DNA from 3 places in the Rhodococcus sp. P4_E4 genome. Region 2 is predicted to be linked to each of the others. Evidence: riboswitches for the same ligand, from Rfam matches in the RefSeq annotation. Region 2 holds a riboswitch; each other region holds the start of a gene.

Region 1 (4,800 bases), on a different contig from region 2:
CCTCGGCAGTTGAATCCCGTCTCGCCAACGTGAGGGTTTCGACGGTACGTGCCTGCTGTGCCATGATCCGGGCCTCGGTCAGTTCGTGCAGTGGCTCGGCGCCCGCGTCGAGTGCACGTCCGGTGGCAAGTGCGGACACCAGTCCGACGGTGAGCAGCCACAGCAGCGCAGCCGCGACGGCGAGCGAGGCAAGGATCAACCCGAGATTGAAGCGTCGGCGACTCTTGCGGGAGAAGTACACCTGTGTTGCCACCAGCGCGCACAACACGAGGACGAATGCCACGATCGGCCACCACGGTGGAGTCTCGAAATCGCGCTGTACCTGCGAGACCAGGGTCTCCTGCGAGGCGTGCAGTTGCTGAGCCATCGGCAGCAGCGAGGTCTGCATCAACTGCGAGGCCTCGCTCAAATATGCTGCCCCGACCGGGTTTCCGACGCGATTGTTCGCCCGTGCAGTTTCGACCAGCCCGGTGTAGACGGAGAGGTCGGTCGAGATGGTGGTCAACGCGCTGTGCCCGGCAAGATCAGTCGAGTCGAGACCGGCCGATGCCTGGACGATCTCCGCCGACGCCTCACCGATCGACTGCGTGTATCGGTCGCGTACTTCGGCGGGTTCGAGGCCGCCGGAGATGAAGGCGGTGGCCGCGGCGGCGTCTGCCAAAGACAACGCGCTGTAGAGGTTCTGGGCCGAGTTGGCGAGAGGTTCGGTTTCGACGAGGAGGAGGTCGAGGTTCGCCTGTCGGTTCTCGATCGCTGCGGTGGCGAGGAGTCCGGCGATCAAGGTGATCGCAATCAAGATCACTCCGACGACGGTCAACCGGCCAGGCGTCGAGGACATGAATGCCTGGAGTTCGCGCCGCAGAAGTGCTCGCTCGTCCTCCGCCGATACCGAAGTGCCCTCGGCGGGCGGCAGCGACCGGGGTTCGATGGACGGGACGACACGGTCGACCATCGAGCACCTCACTTCGCTGTAGGCGGGCTACCGAGAAATGACGCCGCCGAGAAATGATTCAGGGCATCTTCGCGAGCATATAAGCATCACCTACACCTGGAGCAGTTTGAAACGGTTAGTGTGGGACAACGGCGAGAGCAGGCGGAGCGAGGTAGTCGATGCGTGGTGACGGTGACGGTTGGTCGATCGGACCGGACGGTACTCGGCATTGGGGTAAACACGGAGCCGCTGGACTGCTTCTGCGCGCCCCCGATTCGGACGGATCGCCCCTGGTCTTGCTGCAGCATCGTGCGGCGTGGAGCCATCAAGGTGGTACCTGGGCATTGCCCGGTGGAGCACGGGACTCACACGAAAGCACGACGCACGCCGCTGTCCGGGAGGCACACGAAGAAGCCGGAATCGCCGAAGACGCCGTTCGCGTCCGCGGTGAGGTAGTGACGATGCATGCTGAGAGCGGGTGGACCTACACCACCGTTGTGGCTGATGCGGCACATCCACTGTCTACGGTTGCCAACGGTGAGAGCACCGAGTTGCGGTGGGTGCGTGAAGCCGACGTCGATTCGCTGCCATTGCATCCGGGATTCGGTTCCTCGTGGCCCGAGCTCCGAACTGCGCCTGTACCAGCCGAGACCGAAGACCTACAGGGCGGCGACCCACACACCGTCGTACTCGAAGACGGTGGCTTCGGATGGTTGTCGGGCAGCTCGCACCAAGGCAGTTCCCACCAAGGCAGTTCCCACCAAGGCAGTGAGCAGTCAGGCAGTGACCAGAACCTGTCCGAGGCGTCGAGTACGCAGTCTTAACAGGGCATATACAGCAGAAGGGCCGGACTCCTCAGGAGGCTGATCTTGCCGAGGTTCAGGTCTTCGAGCGATTCGGTGCTGAGCGAGCCGGTGTCGAGGGATCCCATTTAGTGCTCCTAGGTTTCAGTTAGTAACTGGGAGTAAACTACAACAAACCGAATGGGATGCGACACGCAATCGAAATAACTGTGATCAAGATCACCTAATCCGACTTTTCGGACATCCAATCGCACCTAGGAACTGGGGGTTTGTTGTCTGATCGGACAACTTCCGTTCATGTTTCGAGTCAGGCGTGCTGACCCGTAACTGTGCAGAAATCGCCCGGCAAACAGTTGACGGTCGCCAGTTACCGGTTTTCAGCGTCCAGTGACGGCCGCGGCGAGGCGCTGCGCAGCCGCCTGGGGATCCGACGCGTGCGTGATTGCACGCACGACGACTATGCGCGTGGCACCGGCATCGAGCAGCTCCGGCAGGCGTTCCTCGTCGATGCCGCCGATTGCGAACCAGGGGCGCGGCGGTGCGGCGTCGGCGGTCGATCGAACCAGTTCCAGACCGGACGCACTTCGATTCGGTTTGGTCGGTGTCGCCCAGACCGGCCCGGTGCAGAAGTAGTCGACGCCCTCTTCGATTGCGGCCAGACTCGCCTGCGCGCGACTACTCGTCGAACGCCCGATGACGACGTCTTCACCGACAACGGTTCGCGCGTAGGGGACGGGAATGTCGTTCTGGCCAAGGTGGAGGATGTCGGCACCGGAAGCCATCGCGAGATCCGCGCGATCGTTCACGGCCAACAATGCGCCGTGGCGTCGCGCTGCGACCGCGAGAATGCCCAGCGCTACCAATTCGTCCTTGGCCTCGAGCGGGCCGAACTCGCGCTCACCGGCAGAGCCCTTGTCACGCAATTGGATGATGTCGACTCCGCCGGACAATGCTGCCTCGGCGAACTGCGCGAGGTCGCCTTTCTCGCGGCGCGCGTCGGTGCACAGGTACAGCCGTGCTGCTGCCAGGCGCTCGCGCCGGTCGATGACGTTACTGGGATGTGTGGGGTGCACGGAGCAAACGGTAGCCTCTAGGGAGCAAGGTTCGACACGGGAGTCCTGAAACGTCGTTGTCACTTTTTGTCGTGACTGCGAGGTTCGTGGGGCTGAGAGGGGATCGCGACCAGATCCCGACCGTCAGACCTGACCCGGATCATGCCGGCGCAGGAAGTGGAGGTGGAGTTTCGTGAGTACACACGCTCGTACGGTGTCGGTTGTCGGCGGCGGTGTCATCGGTCTCGCCATTGCGTGGCGAGCCGCCCGCGACGGGTGGTCCGTTCGGTTGTACGACCCGTCCATTGGATCAGGTGCTTCGTGGGTGGCGGGCGGAATGCTCGCCCCGCTTTCCGAAGGCTGGCCGGGTGAAGAGACAGCGTTGACGGTTGGTGCGGCGTCCCTGGAACGGTGGCCGACGTTCGGTGAGGAGCTCGGAAAGTTCGGGCCATCGGTCTTCACCGCGGACAGTTCGCTGACGGTTGCACTCGATGCGGCCGACGCGCAGGACCTGCAGACCATCGCCGAGTGGGTGACCGCGCAGGGCCATGAACTCGAAGTTCTCGGTCGCGCCCGCATCCGCGAACTCGAACCGATGCTCGGCCGGGGCATCCGGTCGGGACTGATGGCTGTCGGTGAGTCCGCCGTCGACAACAGACTTCTGCTGGAGGCGTTGCAGAAGGCCTGTGCGGAATCCGGTGTCGAATTGATCGCGCGTGCCGTCAACGACCTCGCCGAACTCGATACCGACCAGATAGTGCTCACCGCCGGTATCGCGTCACCCAAGCTGTGGCCCGGGTTACCGGTACGCCCGGTCAAGGGCGAAATCCTTCGCCTGCGGAGTAGGCCTGGAGTCACCCCGGCGCCCAGCCGCACCATCCGCGGAAGCGTCCACGGGCGGCCCGCCTACCTCGTCCCGCGCGGTGACGGAATCGTCGTCGGCGCAACACAATACGAGTCCGGTGAGGACACACAGGTCACGATGGCCGGAGTACGCGACCTGATCAACGACGCCGAGGCACTGATGCCGGCGATCGGCGAATACGAACTGTACGAATGCGCGGCAGGCCTGCGTCCCATGACGCCGGACAACCTGCCCTTGATCGGGCGCGTGTCCGATCGTGTTGTCGTCTCCACCGGACACGGACGCAACGGTGTCCTGCTGACGCCCGTCACCGCCGATGCGACGGTCGCGTTGCTGAACGGCACATCTTTGGTCGAGGTAAAAGGAACCGAACCCGAGCGGTTCGCAGTAGTTAAGGAAAATTCATGAGTGAGCAGGTCCCGATCGGGATCACCGTCAACGGCGAAGATCTCGAGTTCGATCGAGCAGTCACGGTGACCGAGCTACTGACGCACCTCGAGTTGCCGAGCAAGGGTATCGCCGTCGCCGTCGACGGTGCGCTCTTTCCTCGCGGGCGTTGGGACGAATCCGTCGGACGTGGTTGGGAAATCGAGATCCTCACGGCGGTGCAGGGTGGCTGAGCAGGACCTTCTCACTATCGCTGGCCGCAGCTTCGGTTCCCGGCTCATCACCGGAACAGGCGGCGCCGCCAACCTTGCGGTGCTCGAGGAAGCGCTCGTCGCCTCCGGCACCGAACTGACCACCGTCGCGATGCGGCGAGTCGACGCGGCCGGCGGCACCGGCGTTCTGGACCTGCTTCGTCGCCTCGGAATCGAACCGTTGCCGAACACCGCCGGGTGTCGGGGCGCCGCCGAAGCAGTGCTGACGGCGCAGTTGGCACGCGAAGCGCTCGAGACGAACTGGGTCAAACTCGAAGTCATAGCCGACGAGCGGACACTGCTGCCCGACGCAATCGAACTCGTCTCCGCCGCAGAACAATTGGTGGACGACGGATTCACCGTTCTGCCGTACACGACGGACGATCCGGTGCTGGCGCTTCGCCTCGAAGAGGTTGGTTGCGCCGCGGTCATGCCGCTCGGTTCACCCATCGGCACCGGGCTTGGTATCGCGAATCCGCACAACATCGAGATGATCGTCGAGCGCGCCGGC
Region 2 (4,800 bases):
TGTCACTGCAGAGTTGACCGGTCGCGAAGCGCGGTGGGAGCGACACAACTCCGAGCGTCAGAAACGGATACTCACCTCGGCTGTCGAACTGATCGAAGAGCGCGCGGCAGGTGCCGAGGTGTCCGTCCAGCAGATCGCCGACCGTGCCGGCCTCGCCAAGTCGGTGGTGTACCGACAATTCAGCGGCCGAGACGACCTCGATCGACGAGTCCGAGCGTTTGTGCTCGGCCAATTTGCGGCGGCCCTGGATGCGTCGATGAGCATTTCGGTAGGCACTCTCGACCAGATCCTGACCCGAACCATCAGCGCCGTCGCCGAGTGGATCACCGAGCATCCGCGGATTCACGAGTTCATGGGTACCGGCCCCACCGACTACGACGACGAGAGCATCGACGCGATCAGCAGCTTGAAGGCGACAATCGCCGACTCGGCCCGCACCACTATCACCGAAGTCGGTCGATCCGTGGGGATCGACTCCTCACCCTTCGATTCACTACCGTTCGCGGTGGTGACAATGGTCGAGGGCACGCTCACCCACTGGGTCCGAAGCACCGATCCGAAACCGAGCCGCGAAGAGATCGTCGCCGACCTCGCGAAATACACCTGGTACATGTTCGACGGCGTTGCACGCTCGAGCGGGCTACAGATCGATCCCCATGTCGAATTGTCCACGCTCATAGCCGAACTGGTGTCCTCCGACGGAGGAACTTCGCGGCCGGACTAGATCCGGGTCTTGTCGGAACGCTTCGGCTCGCCGCGGTAGCGGGCGTAGTCGCCGTCGATGCGCAGCTTTCGCCACGCACGCTTCGACACCGGATTCATCAATCCGAGTTCGTCTGCCAGGGCTCGCATTTCACCGAAGTAATTACCCAGGATGCGGCGTGAATGTGGGCTCCCCCAGAAGGCGCTCTTCATCACCTCGTCCGGGATTCCGAATTCTTCGGCGAATTCCTTTGGCGGTGACATGATTTCGCCCGCAAGCCAACGCATCGTGCCGGGGAAGGCGACCGATGTGATGGCTCGACTCGTACGACTGAGTCTGGGGACGTGATTGCGCAGGAACTCGTGAGCAAACGAGATGTGTCTCGCTTCTTCGGCGATGTGAATCTCCATGGTGCGGAGCATCGCCGGCGGCGTGTCCTTACCCTCGCGGATGAGATCCTTCTGGAAGTGGTCGATCGGTTCTTCACCAGCCAGAATGCCGATGAAGAAGATGACCGGGAACTTTGCTCCCAGCACTCCGATGATCGGCGACAGCCGCCGGAACATCGGACGCATACCCGGTACGTCGATGTCCATACGATTGACGAGTTCTTGGAACATCTGGATGTGATTGCACTCTTCGGTCATCTCGTGCAGGCAGTACCGGAACTCAGGCGACTGGTTGGGTAGCGCCATGATGTATTGCAGCATTCCCCGGATCAAGATGCTCTCGAATGCCGAACCCACCTTGGTCACATTCGCCTGACGCCACATTCCCATGGCGATTCGACGCTCCAACGACTGATCCTGGTACCACTGCGTCGCTCCGAGCGGATCCGACACGGATGAGAGCACCCACCTCGGATCATGCGGATCGATCGCGAACTCTGGTGAATCCCAGTCGATGTCGAGATAGGGATCGAAACTGCGGGCAACTGAGCCCTCGGACAAAGTCTGCAGTACCTGGCGGTACGGCTTTTCCACTTCGATCGACGCTGACCGAGCCATCGGTGTCTCCTCACGGCCAGTCCGTCGATTGGAGTCGACGGACTTGAATGAGGTCAAACATAATGGGACACCGCGTCCCACGCAACCCCTTCAGGGGCCTGATTTCAGGCCCGCCGCACCGGGATGATCTCGCGAACCTTCTCGTCTCGGAGATACAGACCCGCCCACATGACGATTCCGGTATAGACGGCAAACAGTGTCGTGCTCAGCAGAGGCTGTTCCGCTCGAAGGTTGGTCAACACGGCTCCGCCCAGGTAACCGGTGAGCAGAATCGCGCCGAGTATCGACGTTCGCGGAATCACGTACAGCGCAAGGCAGATCAGTTGCACCACCCCGGCCGTCAATGCCAGCGAGTCCGGCAACCCAAGTTCGGCGGAGGCGTCCTTGACGGTCTGAAGGTTGAGAATGTGAATGATGCCGTCGAAGAGCATGAAAACGACGAACAGCCCACTCAGGACGTATCCGACCTTGCGAGCCGTGGCCGAAGGTGTCGTCGTCGTGGCGTTACCGGAAACAGTTTCGTTGTGGACGGGCTGGGTGGTCATCGGATTCTCCTGGGGCGAAGGCGAGCGGCCTGTTGCCACTTCGCTTGCAATTACGACTCCCGAGCGATCGAAAACTCATCGCGCCGACCGTTACTGCACACCCGGCGTTCAGGACGATTCACCTCACGTGGTCTGATGGACGGTGACACGGGGTGCCGAAAAAGTCGGCTGAGATCAGACCCGATGAACCTGACCAGTTAGCACTGGCGGAGGGATGTCGACATGACCGAACAGCAATTTCAGCGCGCATTGAACCTCGACGAGCAGATCGTTCTGATCACCGGTGGCGCCCGCGGGCTCGGCGCCGCACTGAGCCGAGCATTCTTCCGCTCGGGCGCCCGCGTAATCGTGAACTACAACAAGAGCCGCGATGCCGCCGAGGCCCTGGTCGCCGAACTGGGTGAGGATCGCACCTTCGCAGTCCAGGCGGACGTGACGGACCGCAGTTCCGTCGACCAGTTGTTCTCCGCTGCACGCGAGAGATTCGACGCACCGATCTCGACCGTGGTCGACAATGCACTGGTCGACTTCTCGTTCAACGGCGATGCCCGGCCGAACGCGGACACGATCACCTGGGCCGACTTCGACTCTCAACTACGCGGAGCTGTTGCCGGAACACTCAATACCACCCAGGCAGGACTACCAGGCATGCGCGAACTCGGCTTCGGCCGAATCATCACTGTCGGAACCAATCTGGTCCAGAATCCGGTAGTTCCGTACCACGACTACACCGCTGCCAAGGCCGCACTGTTGGCACTGACACGGACGCTGTCCGCCGACCTCGGTCCGGACGGGATCACAGTCAACATGGTCTCCGGCGGCTTGCTCCGCACCACCGATGCGAGTGCCGCGACACCGGAAGCAGTGTTCGACATGATCGCGGCAAGCACTCCCCTGCGCCGAGTCACGACGCCGGACGAATTTGCCGACGCTGCACTCTTTTTCGCCTCCCCATGGTCGCGGGCCGTGACCGGCCAGAATCTGGTTGTCGACGGCGGACTCGTCAAGAACTGATGGGCGCACAGCTACGGATAGGTGCGTTCCTGCTCGGTTGCGGGCATCACAGTGCGGCGTGGCGACACCGCGACTCACCGGTCGAAAGTCTCGGTGACATCACGTATTACGAGTCGCTCGCCCAGATCGCCGAACGCGGCAAGCTGGACGCCGTTTTCTTCGCTGACGGTCACAGTGTTCGAGAACCCGAGTCTGGTGCGTCGTGGTTTCTCGAACCGATCACCGCGTTGACTGCCATGGCACGAGCGACGGCGAACGTCGGCCTGGTCACCACCATCTCCACGACCTTTTACACGCCATTCCACGCGGCACGACTTTTGGCATCGCTCGACCACATCAGCGGCGGACGGGCCGGATGGAACGTCGTGACCTCGATGTTCGACCAGGAGGCGCGCAACCACGGACTCGAGGCGATGCCCGATCACGCATCCCGATATGAACGAGCCGACGAATTTGTCGAAGTGGCCCTCGCATTGTGGGATTCGTGGTCGGAAGACGCGCTGATCCTCGACCGGGCGGGACGTTTTGCCGACGCAGGCGAGATTTCTCGCATCGATCACGACGGCAAGCATTTTCGTGTCGACGGCCCGTTGACGGTTCCTCGATCCCCGCAGGGCAGACCGGTTTTGTTTCAGGCCGGGGCGTCCGAGCAGGGTCGCGATCTGGCTGCGCAGCGCGCCGAGGCGATCTATTCGGTTGCCTACGACCTACCCAGCGCGCAGAGCTACTACGCGGACGTGAAGTCGAGAATCGAGCGCGCCGGCCGGGATTCGAACTCGGTCGCCGTCATGCCGGGGCTGGTCACCTACGTCGGAAGTACTGTCGCCGAGGCACGGGCCAAGAAGGCCGAACTTGATCGCCTGCTGCCCACCGAACAGTCGATACGCCAACTCTCGTTGTTCACCGGACAGGATTGCGAGGACTGGGATCTCGACGGGCCCGTGCCCCCGTTGCCTCCACTCGAAGCATTCAGCGGGCCGCAAGGACGCTACGCAACTATTCTGCGGATCGTCGAGAAGGACGCACCGACTGTGCGGGAACTCCTCGGGACGCTCGCTGCGGGTGGTGGCCACGCAACGATGATCGGCACACCGGAGTCGATTGCCGACGAGATGGAATCCTGGTTGAACGGCCGCGGTGCCGACGGTTTCAATCTGATGCCGCCGACCTATCCGCAGGGCCTGGAAGATTTTGTCGATCACGTGATTCCAGTGCTGCAGGCGCGTGGGTTGTTCCGACGCGAATACGAGGGAGCGACTCTGAGAGAAAACCTCACCTAGTCCGGCAGTAGCGGCACCGACAGGTCCGGATCGCGTCCCAGGAGCACTCCCCTCGTGAGAGCCGCCGAGCCGAACTTCTTCCGGACGCTGTCCATCGCCGAGTCGAGGGCGGCAGTGTCCGGACCCGCGAATCCTGGACCGTCGAAGGGCAATTCGAGTTGTTCGGCGCCGTCCCGATCCAGGTTGGAGACAGCGACACCGATCAACGTGATGCCCTTGTCCGCGATCATCGGTATCGCTTCGTCCAGCAG
Region 3 (4,800 bases), on a different contig from region 2:
ATGGCATTGGCGATCGGCGGCATCATCGGCTCTCTCGCCTACGCTCCGCTGGCACCGATCATGTCCCGGCGACTGATCATGATTTTTGCCGTCGCCGTTCTCGGCATAGCGATGCTTGCCATGGCGCTTCTACCTCCGCTGTGGGTGATCCTCGTGCTCGCCGGACTGCAGGGGCTCGTCTACGGACCAGTCGGCCCGATCGCCAACTACGCCATGCAGACGCACAGCCCGGAGCACATGCGCGGACGCGTCGTCGGTGTCATGACGTCGACTGCCTACGCCGCCGGCCCGCTGGGTTACCTCGCGGTCGGACCTCTGCTCGATCAACTCGGAATCGCGTCGACCTTTGTGGCCCTGTCGATTCCGATCATCCTGATCGCCGCAGTCTGTGCCTCCCTGCCGGTGCTTCGCGAACTGGATCGTCCGCGACACTCGACCGACGTCAGTTGAACCCCATCACGTCGTTGCCCCAGGCGACGCGCAGTCCGTGATCGGGGTCGCTGACGAGGGTGTCAGCCGAGTCGATCAACAGCGTCGACCGCCTCTCTTCCTCGTACGGCGCCCAGTGCTTCGAACCGTCGAGAGCTGCCGGCACGGCATGCCGCGCGAAGGCCAACCATCGCCGTTGAATACGGCCGGCTACCTCCATCGCAGCCTTCCGTCCACCCAGCCAGAACGTGGGGTCGACGTTCAGGGTTCCGAAATTGCCGAATACATAAGGTAATTCGGTCGCGTGGCCCGCACCGATCCGCGCCGCCTTGAGCATCGGCGTCGCGTGATCGAAGCGGTAGACCCACGTAGGGGAATGCCTGCAGTGAGCGTCGGCGATCCACAGAGTCGGCATGCGAAACGCCGCGTCCCGCGACAGTGCCAGCGCGCCACTCGGTTTCGCGTGATCAGGGTAAGCCGACATGATCTCGGCAAGTTTGGTCGCGGAGATGTCGGGGTGATCATCCGCCAGCAGTTGCAGCATGGCCTCGACCGACTGCGCGCTCACCGGCATCAGCGGAGACTTCATGAACTTGAAGATCGACGCCTCGTCCTTGTTGGAACCGATGATCAGTGGGATTCGGTGCGCGTAACCCTTCTGGAAAGCCGCAACCGGGTAGTGCGGCACCAGATCACGATCGACAACGGGTGCCATCGCCAAAGTTCCCGGAATCCGGGTCGGAATTTCGTTGACCAGGTCATCGCTTGCCTTGACGAGCAGTTCCAGATCCGTGGTCAGCAGATCGCCTGCGTCTTCAGGGGCGATCGAAAGCAGTTCGAGAAACCGCTCCGCCACGGTCTTGGCGCGCTCGGCCCCGTAGACGGAGGTCGCGGGAGGACTCTGGGCAATCGCACGATTGAACAGACCTTCGGCGCTCGGACAGGTCATGAGCGTCGTGATGGATCCTGCGCCGGACGACTCACCGAACACCGTCACCGCACTCGGGTCACCCCCGAAGGCGTCGATGTTGTCTCGAACCCATTCGAGTGCCGCAATCTGGTCTCGCAGACCACAGTTCGATTCGAAAACGGTATCCGCGGTGGAGAATCCAGACAGGTCCAGGAATCCGAGGGCACCGACGCGATAGTTGAAGGAGACGAGAACGACGTCACCGGTTTCAGCCAGATGACGGCCGTCGTAGATCGTTTGGGCGGCGGACCCGAGGCAGTAGGCGCCGCCGTGAATCCACACCATCACCGGTCGCGGCGTGCCGTCGGGGCGCGGGGCCCACACGTTGATCGACAGACAGTCTTCGTCGATTTTGAAGGCCCGGTCGATCGGAACCGCCGGGCTCTGGCCCTGCGGCGCGATCGGCCCGAACTCACGACAGTCGCGCACCCCGTCCCACGGCTCAGCGGGTTGCGGCGCGCGGAATCTCCGTTCACCCACCGGCGCTGCTGCGTAAGGCATGCCCTTCCACGCGAACATTCCGCCATCCGGATACCCGCGGGCTTCTCCGCCGCGGGCACGGATCACCAGAGTTCCGTCCTCGCCGAGATTCGGTCGAACGTCGGTCTCCATGTCTGAATCCCCTCCCGACCCGCGCGTGTGGCAAACAAGACCAAACGTACCAACATAAGGCCGATGTGCGCCGACTACTCAACTGCCAGGTAGCCGCCGACGAAGCAGAGGCTCGGTGTTAAGGTCGCCTAGTTCTGACACGGGGTGCTCCGCATGGGCGGGGCTGAGAACACACCCGGGAACCTGATCAGGTAATGCTGACGAAGGGATGTCATGGCTACTACGCAGCCTGCATACAATTCTGCCGAAAACTCGGTGGCCACAGCGCCGTCGACGGATCGGTTCACCGATCGGCTCTGGGCCGAGACGAAGGTCCTCCGCGAGTCGATCGACTCACTGGAGTTCCTCAAACGCCTCGGCGACGGAACCTTGCCTCTCGACGCGTTCCGCACGTACATCGAGCAGGACAAGCTTTATCTCGAGGGGTATTCGAAAGCGTTGTCCCTGGTCGCGGCCCACGCCCCGGATCCGCAGTCGGCGGGCTTCTGGTCGAATTCCGCGTCCACGGCAGCGACAGTGGAATCTGCGCTTCACGACGGACTTCTCACCGGTGGAATTCTTCCAGCGGGATCGGGAAGGCTCGAGCATTCGCAGGCCTGCCTGGGATACGTCTCGTATCTGACGGCGACTGCGGCAACTGCGCCTTACCCGGTCTCCGCAGCGGCAGTACTCCCCTGCTTCTGGATCTACGCCGAGGTCGGCCGCGATCTTGCCGCTTCAGCGCGCGAGGTACTCGACGCCGATCCGTCGCATCCGTACGCACAGTGGGTCACGACGTACGACGCACCCGAATTCCACGAGTCGGTGGCGCAGGCCCGCGTACTGGTCAATGCTGCGGCCGAAGCAGCCACCGAGACAGAGCGTGAGGCGATGAGTGAAGCATTCCGCATCGCCAGTCGCTACGAGTTGATGTTCTGGGATTCCGCACTCCACCAGCAGCCTTGGCCGGCGTCGTGATGTCGTTTGCGGCGCTGCGCCGCACACTTGCCACGTCTGCCGCGATCGCAGCCGCATTCACAGTTCTGACCGGATGCGCCGCTGACACCGGCTCTTCCGACGGGACCATTCGGTTCGCACTCGACTGGACCCCGAACACGAACCACACCGGTTTGTACGTTGCACTCCAAGAGGGCTACTTCGAGGACGCCGGTCTGGACGTCTCGATCCTGCCGTACAACAACACCTCGCCCGACACCCTGGTCGACGCCGGCAACGCGGAGTTCGGCATCAGCACACAGAGTCAGGCCACGTTCGCCCGAGCGGCCGGCGCCGCCACGACGTCCGTCATCGCGCCACTTCAGCACCGCGCCACCGGCATCGGTGTGAAGGCGGATCGTGCGGACATCACGCGCCCGCGTGATCTCGACGGAAAGACGTACGCCGGGTTCGGCGATCCCGGCGAAGTCGAGACACTGCAGCAGATCATCCGCAACGACGGCGGGACCGGGAACTTCACGACGGTCACGCTCGGTACGTCCGCGTACGAAGCCGTGTACTCGGGCCAGGCCGATTTCACGGTCTCCTACTTTGCGTGGGAAGGCCTCGAAGCGGAGCGAAACGGAACTCCGATGCGGTACTTCCAGTACACCGATTACGGCTTCCCCGATGCGTATTCGATCGTGATCAACGGCAACCAGCAGTGGTTGAAGGACCATCCCGACGAGGCACGCAAGTTCGTCAAAGCCGTTCAACGCGGATATCAGACTGCTGCCGACAACCCGGACCAGGCCGCGCAGGATCTCATCGACGCGAACCCCGGAGCTTTCACCGACGAAGACCTCGTCCGTGACAGTCAGCGGATGCTCGCCGCCGACTACATGAAAGACGCCAACGGCGTCGTGGGCGCCCAGAATCTCGAAACCTGGTCGGGTTATTCGGGATTCCTCTTCGACAACGGATTGCTCGCCGGACCGGACGGGAAGCCGCTGACCCAGAAGCCGGACTGGTCGGAGTACTTCACCAATGAGTATCTCGACGCGTCCTGACGTGAGCGGACGGCTGGTCTCGGCCATGCGGCGGGCGCTTCCCGCGCTCGCCGTGGTGGTGCTCCTCGTAGCGGCGTGGCAGATCTACGTCGAGATCAGTGGGATTCGGCCGCAGGTACTTCCGTCTCCTGGTCGCGTTCTGTCCCAAGGGTGGGACAATCGCGAGATCATCTCCGGCCACGCCTGGTCGACATTGCAGGTCACGTTGGTCGGCTTCACTGTTTCACTGGTGTTGGCCTGGATTCTTGCTGTGGTCGTGGACTTTTCGCCGTGGTTGTCACGCGCGCTGGTACCACTTTTTGTCGTCTCGCAGACGCTGCCGATCATCGCCATCGCGCCGCTGATGATCATCTGGTTCGGCTTCGGGTTGTTGCCGAAGGTGTTGGTGATCGCGCTTGCGACGTTCTTCCCCATGACCATCGGACTCATCGAGGGATTTGCCGCGGCCGACCGTGAAGCGGGCGCTCTCCTGCGCAGTATGGGCAGCACTCGCTGGCAGGAGTTCCGATACGTCCGCCTTCCTTCGGCGATTCCGCGATTCTTCACCGCCCTGCGTATCGGTATCACCTACGCGGTCGTGGGCGCGGTGTTCTCCGAATACGTCGGCGCTACTTCCGGTTTGGGCATTTACATGAGCACCCAGAAGAACTCCTTCCGCACCGACCTGGTGTTGGCGGCCGTACTGGTGACCGCGTTGATCAGCGTCACGCTGTACTTGCTGACGTTCGCCATCGAGCGCATCGTTGCACCATGGGCGATGAACGAAAGGTCGCGGACATGACTGACCCGATGGTCGAGGATGCA

The links. Region 2 has a riboswitch for thiamine pyrophosphate ahead of AC1DVN_RS09935 (3-oxoacyl-ACP reductase). Riboswitches for the same ligand answer to the same signal wherever they lie in the genome.
Region 1: another riboswitch for thiamine pyrophosphate. It lies ahead of thiO (glycine oxidase ThiO); the one in region 2 lies ahead of AC1DVN_RS09935 (3-oxoacyl-ACP reductase).
Region 3: another riboswitch for thiamine pyrophosphate. It lies ahead of AC1DVN_RS26595 (TenA family protein); the one in region 2 lies ahead of AC1DVN_RS09935 (3-oxoacyl-ACP reductase).

What each region holds. Positions count from the first base shown of each region.
Region 1 covers NZ_JBFUJB010000015.1:54,496-59,295, forward strand. Annotated here, with positions in the region: gene AC1DVN_RS16970 (hypothetical protein) at 1-952, opposite strand, end outside; gene AC1DVN_RS16975 (NUDIX hydrolase) at 1,111-1,755, shown strand; gene thiE (thiamine phosphate synthase) at 2,112-2,807, opposite strand; TPP riboswitch at 2,834-2,980, shown strand; gene thiO (glycine oxidase ThiO) at 2,980-4,059, shown strand; gene thiS (sulfur carrier protein ThiS) at 4,056-4,271, shown strand; gene thiG (thiazole synthase) at 4,264-4,800, shown strand, end outside.
Region 2 covers NZ_JBFUJB010000006.1:241,441-246,240, forward strand. Annotated here, with positions in the region: gene AC1DVN_RS09920 (TetR/AcrR family transcriptional regulator) at 1-724, shown strand, start outside; gene AC1DVN_RS09925 (AurF N-oxygenase family protein) at 721-1,710, opposite strand; gene AC1DVN_RS09930 (DoxX family protein) at 1,815-2,255, opposite strand; TPP riboswitch at 2,394-2,487, shown strand; gene AC1DVN_RS09935 (3-oxoacyl-ACP reductase) at 2,505-3,269, shown strand; gene AC1DVN_RS09940 (LLM class flavin-dependent oxidoreductase) at 3,269-4,549, shown strand; gene dinB (DNA polymerase IV) at 4,546-4,800, opposite strand, start outside.
Region 3 covers NZ_JBFUJB010000026.1:57,049-61,848, reverse strand. Annotated here, with positions in the region: gene AC1DVN_RS26605 (MFS transporter) at 1-450, shown strand, start outside; gene AC1DVN_RS26600 (carboxylesterase/lipase family protein) at 443-2,011, opposite strand; TPP riboswitch at 2,142-2,237, shown strand; gene AC1DVN_RS26595 (TenA family protein) at 2,225-2,968, shown strand; gene AC1DVN_RS26590 (ABC transporter substrate-binding protein) at 2,968-3,996, shown strand; gene AC1DVN_RS26585 (ABC transporter permease) at 3,974-4,777, shown strand; gene AC1DVN_RS26580 (ABC transporter ATP-binding protein) at 4,786-4,800, shown strand, end outside.